Regions from separate parts of the Kitasatospora sp. NPDC022856 genome, predicted to be linked through region 1. Evidence: riboswitches for the same ligand, from Rfam matches in the RefSeq annotation. Region 1 holds a riboswitch; each other region holds the start of a gene.
What was found. A riboswitch is a leader RNA that binds a small molecule or an ion and turns the genes downstream of it on or off. The one in region 1 is predicted to bind cyclic di-AMP.
Positions count from the first base shown of each region.

Region 1 (3,359 bases):
GGCAGGTCGCTGGCCTCGGAGGCGGCGTGCGCCACGGCGAGCGAGACGCCCAGGATCGCGTTGGCGCCGAGCGAGGACTTGTCCGGCGTGGCGTCCAGGTCGAGCATGGCCTGGTCGATCAGGCGCTGCTCGGTGGCGTCGTAGCCGACCAGCTCGGGGCCGATCTGCTCGATGACGGCCAGGACGGCCTTCTCCACGCCCTTGCCGAAGTAGCGGTTCTTGTCACCGTCGCGAAGCTCCAGCGCCTCGAAGGCACCGGTGGAGGCACCCGACGGGACAGCGGCACGGCCGGTGCTGCCGTCGTCGAGGCCGACCTCGACCTCGACCGTGGGGTTGCCACGCGAGTCGAGAATCTCACGGGCTACGACGACATCGATGGACGGCACGAGGCATCTCCTAGCGGAAGCAGGTTCGGCTGACGATGGGTGCTGTCGGCCGGATGGTTGCGGAGTCGTTACGACCAGAGCCTAACCGCACGGGCTCCCGGGACCACGTCGACCTCGGTCCCGTCTCAGCGTGTGGCCGGGCTACCCACCGGTAGTTCACCTGGTTGTCCCACGAAATGCGGCCGGATGCGGACGAAGGGGGCCGAACCGGCCCCCTTCGTGGCGTCACCGCACGGGGAGTCACCACACGGGCGGTCAGCCGAGATCGAGCTGCTGGCCCGGGAGGATCATGTTGGGGTCGGTGCCGACGGTGCCGCGGTTGCCGTCGTACAGCGTCTGCCAGCCGCCCTCGACGCCCTGGGCGGCGGCGATCGTCGACAGGGTGTCACCGGACTGGACGGTGTAGCCGTGCCCGGTGCGCTGCTGGGCGGCGACCGCGGCCGGGGCGCCGTGGGCGGCGGGGCGGCTGTCCTGGCCCGCGTACCCGCTCGTCTGCTGGGCGGCCTGCTGACCGGCGTACTGCTGGTAGACGCTCTGGTGGCTGGTCCAGTACCAGGCGCCGTCGCTCTGGTACCAGAAGACCTTCGCGTCGGCGTCCCAGCCCGGCTGGCCGGCGAAGCCCGGAGCCCGGTCGTCCTGCTGGGCGGGCTGCTGGGCGGCGGGCTTCGGAGCCTGCTGCTGGGCCGGCTTCTGGGCGGGCTTCTGCGCCGGCTTCTGCGCGGGCTTCGACTGGGCCGGCTTGGCGGCGGCCGTCGGCTCGGCGTCCGAGGAGGTGTCGACCGAGGCCGCGGCCCCGCCCTTGGCCAGGCCCGCCTTCTGGGAGCAGACCGGCCAGGCGCCCGGCCCCTGCGAGGCGAGGACCTTCTCGGCGACCGAGATCTGCTGCGCCCGGCTGGCCTGGTGGGCCTGCGGCGCGTACGAGGTGCCGCCGAACGCCTTCCAGGTGCTGGAGGTGAACTGGAGGCCGCCGTAGAAGCCGTTGCCGGTGTTGATGCCCCAGTTGCCGCCGCTCTCGCACTGGGCGACCGCGTCCCAGGTCGAGGCCGGGGCGGCCGAGGCGCCGGTGGCGGTGAGGAGCGGCAGGGCGAGTCCGACGCCGGCCACGCCGGCAACGGCGATGGCCTTCTCGGTCTGGGTGCGACGACGGTGACGGCCGGTTCCGACGAAGAGCATGGGGAAGTCCCTCTCCGCACGCCTGCGAGGTGAGCTGTCGGGTTCGGACCGGGAGGTGGCCCGGCCGCACGACGCGGACGCCTTCTGCCCGCGCGGGCGGCTTCACCCCAAGCCGTGGGGGACGGCAACAAACCTGGTTCCCCCGCCCCTGCCCAAGGGTTCTGGTCGGTTTCCCGTAACGCGGCGGGCAGGATTCGGCGTTCCGCGCACGAGGTCCGCAGCTGCGAACTCCAGGGAGGGTAGACAGATCCTCACATCAATAACAAGCTCATATCGCAGGTATCACACATAAATTACGGCGCGTGGCCGATCGCCTACCAACGACAGGGCTATGTCCGGTTTGATGCTGATTCATACCCGCTGATAGGGCGTGTCGGCGACACCCCGTCAGCGTGTCGCGGTCTCGGCGCGACGAGATCGAGACACCGCCGGGGGTCGCCGGACGGATTTGCTCAGAGCCCGTCCACCGGTGCCGCGGAGGGCTTCTCGGGGGTGAATTCCACCGGGAGATCGCGCAGTCCACGCATGATCAGGCCACCGCGCCAGCGGAGCTCCTCCGGGCTAGCGGCGAGTCGCAGATCGGGCAACCGGGTGAGCAGGGTGGTGAGCGCCGCGCGCCCCTCCAACCGGGCCAGCGGCGCACCGATGCAGTAGTGGATGCCGTGCCCGAAGCCGAGGTGCGGGTTGTCCGTCCGGGCCAGGTCGAGGGTGTTCTCGTCGGCGAACCGCGCCGGGTCCCGGTCCGCCGCCGCGAGCACCACCAGCACCGGATCGCCGACCGGGATGTCCACGCCGCCGATGGTCAGCGGGCTGGTCGCGAACCGCCAGGTGGCGAGCTCCACTGGACCGTCGTAGCGCAGGAGTTCCTCGATACCGGTCTCCAGCAGCGCGGTCTCGCCGCGGGCGATCGAGTCCTGGAGCAGCGCCCGCTGCCCGGGGTTGCGCAGCAAAGCGTAGGTGCCGTTGCCGATCAGGTTCACGGTCGTCTCGAACCCGGCGAAGAGGAGGATGAAGGCCATCGCCGCGGCCTCGTTCTCGGTCAGGTGCTCACCGTGGTCGCTGGCCCGGATCAGCCCCGAGATGAGGTCGTCGCCGGGATCGGCCCGCTTGCGGTGGATCAGCTCCGCCAGGTAGGCGCGCATCCGCTTGACGGCGCGTCCCACCCCGCCGCGCTGCCCGCTGCCATGGCGGATCATCATGCCCGCCCAGTCCCGGAAGTCGTCCTGGTCCTCGGCCGGCACGCCGAGCAGGTCGCAGATCGCGTAGATCGGCAGTGGGAAGGCGAACTCGTGGATCAGGTCCGCCGAGCCGCGCTCCGCGAAGCCGTCGATCAGCCGGTCGGTGAGCTGCTGCACCCGGGGCTCGAACTCCGCCACCCGGCGCGGCGTGAACGCCTTCGAGACCAGCCGGCGCAGCCGGGTGTGGTCCGGCGGGTCGATGTTCAGCAGGTGGGTCATCAGATTGGCCTGGCGCTCGCCGGGGATGCCGACCCGGCCGCTGCGGTGGGCGTGCCCGCTGTGGTGGGCCGGGTCCTTCGAGAGCCGGCTGTCGGCGAGCGCCTGCCGGGCGTCGGCGTACCTGGTCACCAGCCAGGCCTCCACCCCGCTCGGCAGGGTGGTGCGGTGCACCGGTTCGTGCTCCCGCAGCCACGCGTACGCCGGGTACGGGTCGGCGGCGAACTCCCAGGTGAAGAGCGGCGGGCGGGCTGAATCGGGCTGAACTGGCATGTGTCGACCGTATCCGGTGGGGAACCCCGGCGCGGCAGGCGTGAGCCTGGTCACCTGAGGGGTAATCCCTGTT
Region 1 covers NZ_JBVHHE010000037.1:43,787-47,145, reverse strand. The annotation lists gene eno (phosphopyruvate hydratase) at 1-386, opposite strand, end outside; gene ACZ34W_RS31820 (transglycosylase family protein) at 642-1,559, opposite strand; cyclic di-AMP (ydaO/yuaA leader) riboswitch at 1,565-1,737, opposite strand; gene ACZ34W_RS31815 (cytochrome P450 family protein) at 2,012-3,286, opposite strand.

Region 2 (3,359 bases), on a different contig from region 1:
CTCGGCGAGGAAGGGCAGCAGGGCGTCGGCGGTGGCCTGCGGCCGGTCGGCCATCGGGTAGTGCCCGGAGCCCTCGATCATCACCTTGCGGCCGTTCAGTGCGGCGGCCTGCCGGTCGGCGACCAGCTCGGGGTCGGGGAAGTCGGGGTCCTTGGTGCCCATCACGACCAGCGCCGGGCAGCTCACGGCGGCGGTCCAGCCGTTCGGCGCGGAGTCCCCGCGCACGTAGCCCCGGGTGGCCTGCTTGCGGCCCGGCGTGCGCATCGCGGCGACCAGTCCGTCCACGTAGGCGTCGAAGTCGGCCGGCTTGGGACCGGGGTACGCCATCTTGCGGTGGTAGAGGCCCCAGAACGCGGGCGAGTGCACCAGCAGGACGCCCATCACGCCGAACATCGCGCGCTGCAGCGCGTTCGGCGGCGGGTTCTCGACGAAGGCGTCCACCAGGACGATCCCGGCCACCCGCTCCGGCGCGTCCCCGGCCACCTTGACCACCGTCGCACCGGCGTAGGAGTTGCCGACCAGCGTGGCGCGGTCGATGCCGAGGTGGTCCAGCAGGGCGAGGACGTCGGTGGCGATCGCGGCCGGCGTGTAGTCGTCCCAGGCGATCGAGGACTCGCCGAAGCCGCGCAGGTCCAGGGTGATCACCCGGTGGCCCGCGGCCACCAGCAGCGGGCGCAGGTGCCGGTACGCGGCACGGCTGTCGAGCATCCCGGGGAGCAGGACGAGGGGGGCGCCGTCGCCCTGCTCGGTGTCGTCGAAGGCCAGCCGGCCGCCGGGGAGGTCGAGGTACTGGGTGCTGGGGGTGAAGGTGCCGGGCATGGGGGCCTCCTCGGTCCGCGGGGCTGTCGGCATTGCGCCGATAGCCATAAAGCTAAGGCTAATAGCCTTAGCTTTCAAGCCCTCGACCGGCCGGACCCCCGGGGCGGCCCCGGTACCGCGGCTCAGACCCCCTCCACCTTGAACGGGTCGTGCTCGGCGAGCAGCTTCTCCAGCCGCGCCTGGTCCACCCGGGTGACGATCTCGTTGGTCTCCTGCCGGTCCCGGATCACCTTGGCCAGGGTGAAGGCGGAGGTGACGGTGTAGAGCAGGCCGACCGTGAGGAAGGCGCGGGTCCAGCCGCCGACCGGCAGATAGGCGATGCCGACGGCGAGGGCGCCGCCGGAGAGGGCGAAGGAGAGGACGGCCTGGAGGTGGTACGCGGCCGTGGTGCGTGACTGCATCGGTGCGTTCATGGCGCCAGGATGGCCGCGCCGGGAGCGCCGCACATGAGTAGGAGTACTCAAGTGGGGGACCGTTCGTTGACGTCCCCTCACGTTCGGTAGTGTCAGTTGCCATCGATCCGCCCAAATCGCCCATCAGGTCACGTACCGTCCGGGTAGTATCCGGCTGTCCCGAACGGACGGCTTGGAATCAGAGGCTCCTAGGATTAACGTTTGATAACGCAGCGCGGTTCGTAACGCCGTACCCAGACGGCACCGTGCGCCGTCGCCTAATCCCGCCGGCCGGCCTCCGGGCAGGCCAGGGAGCCGGGGAACCATGTTCCTTGGGGTGAATCGGCCGGGCCCAGGCCCAGCCGTAGGAGACCTTCCTGCTCCGAACCCGTCAGCTAACCCGGTAGGCGCGAAGGAAGGAAAGGAGCGCGCCTCCGTGGCGTCGTCGCACTCTCCGGCACACCTGCCCGGCTCCCCCGCCGGCACCCAGCTGCTCGACCACCCCTGGCCGCCCGCCCACCCGGGCGAGTTCGGCGGGTCCGGCGTCGAGACCGGGCCGCAGGCCCCCGACAGCAACCGGCACCGGATGCCCCGTCAGACCCGCGGCACCGCCCCGCTGCTCGGCGTCACCGCCGTGGCCGCCACCCTCGGTGCGACCGGCTTCGCCTCCGCCACCCCGGCCGCCGCCCCCGCCGTCGAGGTCCCGGACGAGACCCCGGTCGCGCTCGCCGCGGACCCGGGCCTCGCGCTCGCCGCCCGGATCCAGCAGCAGGCCGACAGCCAGCGCACCGCCGCCGAGGAGGGCGCCCGCCTGCAGGCCGCCAAGGAGGCCGAGGTCAAGCGCGCGGCCCAGCAGCAGGAGGCCAAGCGGGCCGCGGAGGAGGCCGAGAAGGCCAAGCTCGCCGCCATCGAGCTGCCGGTGCGCGACTACCACCTCTCGGCCCACTACGGCCAGAGCGCCTCCTACTGGGCCCACCTGCACACCGGCCTGGACTTCGCCGCCGACACCGGCACCCCGGTCTACGCGGTCGGCCAGGGCACCATCACCTCGGCCGGCTGGGCCGGGTCGTACGGCTACCGGATCGTCGAGACGCTGCCCGACGGCACCGAGATCTGGTACTGCCACCTCTCCTCGATCATCAAGGGCTCCGGCAAGGTCGTCCCCGGCCAGCAGCTCGGCAAGGTGGGGGCCACCGGCAACGTCACCGGCCCGCACCTGCACCTGGAGGTCCGCCCCGGCGGCGGTGCCCCGGTCGACCCGGAGAGCTGGTTCGAGCAGCGCGGCGTGACCCCCTGACCGGCGTCACCTTCTGACAGCCCGCCGCGGTGCCCCGGCCGTCGTGACGACGGCCGGGGCACCGTCGCGTCTCAGGCCCCGGCGGCCGCGTCGGCCCCGTCCGGCCGGTCGGCGGACCCGTGCACGTGCCCGTCCCCGGGCGCGTAGCCGTACTCGTCCCCGGGCGCGTAGCCGTACTCGTCCCCGGGCTCGTCGTCCCCGTACTCCCCGGCCTCCTCCGCCTCGCCGGATGCCCCGGGCAGCTGCGCCAGGTACGCGTCGATCTCCTCCTGGCCCGGCTCCGGGGCCAGCTCCGGGAACTCCTCCACCAGCAGCCGCGGCAGCCCCGGCACCGTCCACTCGCCGAAGAGGTCCAGCGCGGCCTCGACGGCGGCCTCCTCGAACGCCCCGAAGTCCCCGGCCAGCTCGTCGGGCATCGGCCGGCCCTGCGCGGTGAGCTCCTCCAGGTTGCGGTAGCTGCGCCGCATCAGCCCCTGCTCCAGCAGCCGCCGGGCACCGTCGGTGGCCATCCCGACGCTGAGCGGCCGGGCGCCGTCCCAGCCCCCGTCGTCCACCGGGTCCAGCGCGCCCGCCGCCTCCAGCCGCTCGTAGGCGGCCGCCCGGTCCTCCGGCGCCAGCTCCCGGAACGCCTCCAACCAGGCCCGGACCGCCGCCCCGTCGGCCGGGTCCACCCCGTCCGCGCGCAGCAGCAGCGTGTACAGCCGGGGCCAGGTCACCAGGTCGGCGCGGCGCAGCAGCCCGGCGGCCACCTCGCCCTGCCACTCGGCCTCCGCGTGCAGCCGCTCCTGCCGCTTGGCGTTCAGCCGCTTCGCCGCCCGCTGGTGGTCGATCAGCAGCCGCACCGCGGCGCC
Region 2 covers NZ_JBVHHE010000022.1:97,089-100,447, forward strand. The annotation lists gene ACZ34W_RS26215 (alpha/beta fold hydrolase) at 1-819, opposite strand, end outside; gene ACZ34W_RS26220 (YiaA/YiaB family inner membrane protein) at 942-1,232, opposite strand; cyclic di-AMP (ydaO/yuaA leader) riboswitch at 1,477-1,635, shown strand; gene ACZ34W_RS26225 (M23 family metallopeptidase) at 1,648-2,508, shown strand; gene ACZ34W_RS26230 (hypothetical protein) at 2,580-3,359, opposite strand, start outside.
Region 2: it holds a riboswitch for cyclic di-AMP, as region 1 does, so the genes downstream of both, ACZ34W_RS26225 (M23 family metallopeptidase) here and ACZ34W_RS31820 (transglycosylase family protein) in region 1, are expected to answer to the same signal.

Region 3 (3,359 bases), on a different contig from region 1:
TCGCGGTCCGGAAGGCGGAGTCCACCGCGGCCGGTACCCGGTAGGCCTCGCCGCTGAGCCCGGCCAGCGCCGGCAGGGCGGCCACCGCGAGCAGCCCGGCCGCGCGGGCGGCGGCGTTGTTGACGCCGCTGGCGATCCCGGCATGCCGGACCTCCACCGCCGCGAGCACCGTCGCGGTCAGCGGCGCGACCAGCAGGACCATCCCGCAGCCCATCACGGTGGCGGCCGGCAGCACGTCCGTCCAGTACGAGGCGTCGGAGCCGATCCGCAGCATCAGCAGGACCCCCGTCGCGCAGAGCAGCGGCCCCACGGTGAGCGGGAGGCGCGGGCCGATCCGCTTGCCGAGCCGGCCGGCCCGGGCGGACAGCGCGAGCATCAGCACGGTGATCGGCAGCAGGGCGAGCCCGGAGACCAGTGGGGAGAAGCCGGAGACGATCTGCAGCTGGACGACCAGGAGGAAGAAGACGCCGCTGAACGCCGCGTAGACGCAGAGGGTGACCAGGTTCACCGCGGTGAACAGGCGGGAGGAGAAGAGGCCGAGCGGCAGCATCGGCTCCGGGACGCGGCGTTCGACCACCACGAAGGCCGCGCCCAGCAGCAGGCCGGCCGCGCCGGACACCCACACCACGGCCGAGAGCCCGTCGCCCGCCGCGGTCAGCGCGTAGGTGACCGAGCCCAGCGCGAGCGCGGCCAGCGCCGCGCCGAGGACGTCGAACCGGCCGGTCGCGCTCTCGTCCCGGCTCTCCGGGACGTGCCGGGAGGCCACCGCGACCACCAGGGCGGCGAGCGGGACGTTCAACAGGAAGATCCACCGCCAGCCGGGGCCGTCCACCAGCCAGCCGCCGAGGAACGGGCCGATCGCGGCGGACACCCCGCCGAGGCCGGACCAGAGGCCGACCGCCGCCGAGCGGTCGTCAGGGTGGAACACCGCCTGGAGCATCGCCAGCGAGCCGGGGGTCAGCAGCGCCCCGCCGACGCCCTGCACCGCGCGGGCGGCGACCAGTACCTCGATGGTGGGGGCCGCGGCGCAGGCCGCCGAGGCGGCGGCGAACCAGAGCACGCCGATCAGGAAGACGCGGCGCCGGCCGTAGCGGTCACCGAGCGCGCCGCCGAGCAGGATCAGGCCGGCCAGGGTGAGCAGATAGGCGTTGAGCGTCCATTGCAGGGCGGCGAGCGGAGCGCCGAGATCGGTGCCGATCCGGGGCAGTGCGACGTTGACGACGGTGCCGTCGAGCATCGCCATGCTGGAGCCGAGCACCGTCGCCAGTAGTACCCAGCGGCCCTGCGCGGTGCCCAGGCGCAGGGTGCCGGCCTCGGAGGTGGCCACCGCCTGATCCTGCGCTCCGGGACGCGACGTGACAAGGGTCACCGGGGGTGTGTCGGCGGATGGCTTTCCGTAGGTGATCGTATGCGTACGGACACCGAAATCGGCGGAGCGTCGTGGATCAGTGGCACGCGGTGAATCGATTGTGCACATACTGTGCAGCCGATCATTCGGAGTGTCACGGCCTTCCCGGGAGTGGTTGTCGATTCAAGAGATCGACATTGCTTCGCCCGGGCGGATGAGTTTTAGTTCAGCGACCGCCCGGCATTGGACCGGGTGGCCACCGGGTGGAACGCCTAGTCCTGCCGCTGCCCGGTGGTACGAACCGAACTCTGTACGGCAGGAGCGGGGGACCCAAAGGTAAGTCGCCGGACCGGAATTCACGGTCCGGCTTGGGGTGAAGCCGCGCTATGCGGCCGGGCAACTCCAGCCCGAACCCGACAGCTCACCTCGCAGGCGTCGGAGAGGACAGTTCGCCATGCCCGCACAGGCTCGTCGTATCACCCTGCCCCGCGCCGCCCGCATCGGCATCGCCACCGCCGTGACCGGCGCCGCTTTCGCCCTCCCGCTGGTGACCACCATCAGCGCCCAGGCCCACACCGCCCCGGCCGCCAAGCCCGCGCAGACCTCCACCTGGACCGGCGCCACCAGCGTCGACGCCGCGCCGGCCGCTGCCGCCAAGCCGGCCGCCGAGGCCGCCAAGCCGGCCGCCGCGCCGGCCGAGGAGAGCTACAAGGTCGTCGGCGGGGACACCCTGTCGAAGATCGCCGACGCCAAGCAGGTCGAGGGTGGCTGGAAGGCCCTCTACGACCACAACCGCTCGGTCGTCGGCGCCAACCCGAACCTCATCTTCCCGGGTCAGCAGCTCGCGCTGGGTGCCAAGGCCGCCGCCGCTCCGGCCGCCGCCGAGGCCGCCAAGCCCGCCGCCCCGGCCGCCAAGCCGCAGGTCTCGCAGGACGCGCAGAAGCCGGCCGCCCAGCACGCCGCCCCGAAGCCGGTCCAGGCCGCCAAGCCCGCCGAGGCCCCGGCCGCCAAGCCGGCCGCCCCCGCCGCGAAGCCGGCCGCTCCGGCCGCTCCCGCGGCGCCGGCCGCTCCGGCCGCTCCCGCGGCGCCGGCCGCCGCGGCCAGCACCTCGGGCTTCGTCGCCCCCCTCGCCAACCCGAAGCTCGGCACCGCCTACGGCGTGGCCGGCTCGATGTGGGCCTCCGGTCACCACACCGGTGCCGACTTCGTCGCCTCCACCGGCACCCCGCTGCGCGCCGTCGGCGCCGGCACCGTGGTGAAGGCCGGCAACGGCGGCGCCTACGGCAACGAGGTCGAGATCAAGCTCGCCGACGGCCACTACGCCGAGTACGCGCACCTGTCCTCGATCGGTGTGAAGATCGGTCAGACCGTCACCGCCGGCCAGCAGATCGGCCTCTCGGGTGCCACCGGCAACGTGACCGGCCCGCACCTGCACTTCGAGATCCGCACCGGCTCGGAGTACGGCTCGGACATCGACCCGATCGCCTACCTGCGGGCGCACGGCGTCTCCCTCTGACCTGAGGTCGGACTTCCGCTGGGTGCGGGGCGTACGACCGCCCGGGATGGTCATGTCGGGTGACCGCTCGACCGGATGATCGCCGCACCGTCAGCGGATCATGGGCGCGGGACACGCCCTGGCCGGCCCGGCTCGCGAATTTCCTTCGCGAGCCGGGCCGGCCTTTTTCGTGCCCTTCTGACAGGCAGGTGCCCCCCCGCGAGCAGGGTTTCCGTCCGGCGTTTCCGAGTGGTCGGTTCCGTCGTGCGGAAGGCCTTTCCGGAAGGCCTTCCTGGGGGGCCTTCCGGGATATTCCGACGGCCCGTCGGCGGTCGGACGGGCCGTCAATTCTCGGTCGGCGGTCGCGGTGAAAGGAATGGGCCGCCCCGGCGGGGGTCAGGACCGGTGGGCGGGCAGGTCGCTGTTGGCGGCGGTCAGCAGCTGGTGCACGCGGTGGCCGAACTCGTCCGCGTCGCGGGCCGGCTCGGGGAAGACCAGGCGGACGTCGCGGTGGCC
Region 3 covers NZ_JBVHHE010000018.1:148,341-151,699, reverse strand. The annotation lists gene ACZ34W_RS23920 (MFS transporter) at 1-1,327, opposite strand, end outside; cyclic di-AMP (ydaO/yuaA leader) riboswitch at 1,638-1,798, shown strand; gene ACZ34W_RS23915 (M23 family metallopeptidase) at 1,803-2,864, shown strand; gene ACZ34W_RS23910 (DUF2470 domain-containing protein) at 3,240-3,359, opposite strand, start outside.
Region 3: it holds a riboswitch for cyclic di-AMP, as region 1 does, so the genes downstream of both, ACZ34W_RS23915 (M23 family metallopeptidase) here and ACZ34W_RS31820 (transglycosylase family protein) in region 1, are expected to answer to the same signal.

Region 4 (3,359 bases), on a different contig from region 1:
CCTGCCGCAGCCCGAGGTGTCCGTCCTGCTGGCCGGGACCAGGGAGGGCGACGGCGACTACCGCCGGGACACCGAGGCCTTCGTGGCCGCCGCGCACGCGCCCATGAAGGTCTCCTACAGCATGATGAGGACCGGCGGCCACAACTTCGAGACCTGGAGCAGGCTGCTGCCGTCCTCGCTGGAGTGGCTCTCCCAGCACCTCAGGGTGCCGGACCGCGCGGTCTGACCTCTGACCCCTGACCCGGACGGGCGCGGGGCGCCGCGGCACGGCCGGTACAGCAGCGCTCAGGCCACGGCTCAGGCCACCGGCTCCAGCGTCCCGGTGTGCAGCTCGCCGACCCGGCCGCCCTCGCCCTCGTACGTCCAGAACGCGCGCACCGTCAGCCTGCCGAGGTCCATCACGTGGCTGACGGTGATGCCGCTCTGCTCGGTCCAGCTGACGAAGTACAGCTCCGGCCCGATCTCGGCGATGTGCAGCGCGACGTCCTCCCACTGGCCCGCCGACTCGCCGAGGCCCTCCCAGCGCAGCCGCTTGCCGTCGGGCGAGTAGGCGTTGCGGAAGGCCGCGCCGTTGTCGACCTGGAAGAGGTAGGTACGGCCGGCGAAGGCGGGCAGGGGCGCGGTCATGGCGGAGCGGGTCCTCGTCTCTCGTCTGTGCGGTACGGCTGGACTCCCAACCTATCCGACCGGCCGACCTTCGCGGCGGACATGCGGGCACCCGGCCACGGAGCGGACACCGGGGCGGCGCCGCCCCCGCCCGGCCGGACCTCCGCCACCCGCTCGCCGACCCGCCGCCGACCCCGTCGGCCGCCCCGCGCCCGCCCCACGCCCCGCCCCGTCTCCAACTGATCAACTTCCCCGGTGACTTGATCCACTCCGGACGGCTCGCACTGTGAGCTGCGCGACAACACCCCCCGTCGGCTTGTCGACATTCGAGCGGCCTGCCTAGCCTGCACGAGTCCGTCTTCGCGGACCCCGCCGTCGGGACGCCGAGTCCTGTCCACCCGCCGGTCGGCAGTCGAGCACCGCAGCGGACGGGAGCGGGGGACCCAGGTCAGTGCCAGGCCCACGCGCTCGCGCGTGCGGACCGAGGCTAGGGGTGAAGCCGCTCCCACAGGCGGCCGGGCAACCTCAGCCCGAACCCGACAGCTCACCTCGCAGGCGTCTACAGAGGACACCGCCATGCAGAAGCCTGCCCGGCGCGCGACCCCGCGCCACGCCCGCCCCTCCCACCGAGGCCGCAAGGCCGCCTTCGCCGCCACCGGAGCGCTCGCCATCAGCGGCGCCGGCCTGCTCGGCGTCCCGGCGCTCACCGGCGCCCAGGCGGCCACCGCGCCGACCGTCACCCAGGACAGGCTCGCCCCGGCCACCATGGTCGCGGGCAAGGCCACCACGGCCGCGCTGACCGTCCACTCCTCGTCCTGCTTCACGGCCAAGACCGTCGGCGTCGGCGTCCGCGACGCGGCCGGGCGCAACCTCGACTTCCCCGGCAACGTCTCCAACGCGCAGATCTGCCCCGGCGGCCTGTCGATCACCACCGGTGCCCGCACCCTGCCCGCCGGGACGTACACCCAGTTCGGCTTCTGGCAGGACCTCGGCGGTACCTGGCACAACCTGCCCTCGCGCCAGCTCGCGGTCTCCGACGCGACCGTCGCCCCCGCCCCGAGCCCGACCGCCACCCCCAAGCCCACCCCGACGCCGTCGCCCACCGCGACCGCCACGCCGTCGCCCACCGCCCCGGCCCCCACCGCGCCGGCGACCGGCGCGCCGGTCGCCGGGAAGTCGCTGACCTGGTCGGACGAGTTCAACGGCCCGATCGCCTACGGCTCGCGCTGGACGGGCGACAAGAGCAGCGCCTACCGCTACGGCAACCACAACCCGGACGACAACAAGCTGGACTGGCTGAACAGGAACAACGTCTCGGTGGCCGGCGGCGTCGCCACGTTCACCGCCAAGCCGGGCGCCAACACGCTGGAGAACGGCAAGAAGTCCTGGGACACCGGGCTGCTCACCACCGAGTACTCCAGCGAGGGCTTCCAGGTGAAGACCGGCGACTACGCCGAGACCCGGGTCAAGCTCCCGGCCGGCACGGGGGCCTGGCCGGCCCTGTGGACCTGGAAGAACGGCAACGGGGAGATCGACTCCTTCGAGTACCACCCCGACAACCCGAACCTGCTGGAGCTGACCAACCACGTCAACCCGGGCCACCTGTACTACACCGACGCCAAGGCGATCGCGAAGGACGGCTGGGTCACCATCGGCACCCACTACGGCGCCACCTCGGTCGACTGGTACGTCAACGGTACGAAGGTGTTCTCGGACGGCAAGGGCGTCGGCGCCAACTGGTCCGCGTACCTGATCCTCAACCTGTCCCTGAGTGCAGGGCAGTACCACGCCGCGCCGCAGGGCACGGCCCCGATCACCTTCGCCGCGGACTACGTCCGGGTCTACCGCTAGGCCGATCGGCGCCCGGTCCGGACCGGAACGCACCCGGACCGGAACGCACCCGGACCGGAACGCACTCGGCGCGGTACGGCTCAGGACAGCCGTACCGCGCTGAGCCGTCGGGGCCCGGCTCGGTACGGCCCTGGCCGGTCCGGTCAGTAGCTGGCGGGGGGCTCGACGATGTTCATCGTGAACGGCAGCTTGTTGTTCTCCGAGTTCGGGTCGTCCGCACTGCTGATGGCGACGTAGCCGCCGTGCAGCTCGCCGTAGGGGACGTCGGCGCCGACCTTCAGCGGGATCAGTGCCGTGGCGCTCTCGAGGCTCGGCAGGCCCGGGGGGAACTGGCAGCGCACCCGGTGGCCGTTCTGGAACGCGGTGCAGTTCTCCGGGGAGAACGGCTCCCTTGGCGTGACACCCTCCGGCAGGGTGACGACCACGGTGAACGGCGAGGCCGTCCTGTCCGGCCCGCGGTTGGCGATGAAGGCGTGCAACGTGACCATGCCCTCCGGCGCGACGGCGTCCGGGTCGAGCCGGATCACCTCCAGGTCGGAGTTCGACGGGGCCGGCACCGCGAGTGGCGCGACCTCCGCCGCCGGGGCGTCCCCGACCGCGGGATCGGCGCCCGGGCAGGCGGCCCCCGCCGACCCGGCGGCCAGCGCGGTCACCGCGCACCCCACCGTCAGCGCCCTGCCGAGGAATCTCAGTGCGGACCTTCTGCGCGACATCGTCGCTCACCCTGCCCTCTGCGTTCCGGCGGTCCGCACCGTTGCGGGCCGCGTCGGCACCAGCGTGACCGACCGGCTCGCCGTCCTCGTCGCACCCCGCCCTCGGGCCGCCCGAACGGAGGAACGGCACGCCGGAGGCCACCCGGCCTTCCCTGCGCGGCAGGAGCGGTGATCGTCCGTCAGGGGGCG
Region 4 covers NZ_JBVHHE010000011.1:35,180-38,538, forward strand. The annotation lists gene ACZ34W_RS15705 (alpha/beta hydrolase) at 1-226, shown strand, start outside; gene ACZ34W_RS15710 (MoaF-related domain-containing protein) at 298-627, opposite strand; cyclic di-AMP (ydaO/yuaA leader) riboswitch at 1,054-1,178, shown strand; gene ACZ34W_RS15715 (glycoside hydrolase family 16 protein) at 1,183-2,457, shown strand; gene ACZ34W_RS15720 (hypothetical protein) at 2,601-3,170, opposite strand; gene ACZ34W_RS15725 (IclR family transcriptional regulator) at 3,350-3,359, opposite strand, start outside.
Region 4: it holds a riboswitch for cyclic di-AMP, as region 1 does, so the genes downstream of both, ACZ34W_RS15715 (glycoside hydrolase family 16 protein) here and ACZ34W_RS31820 (transglycosylase family protein) in region 1, are expected to answer to the same signal.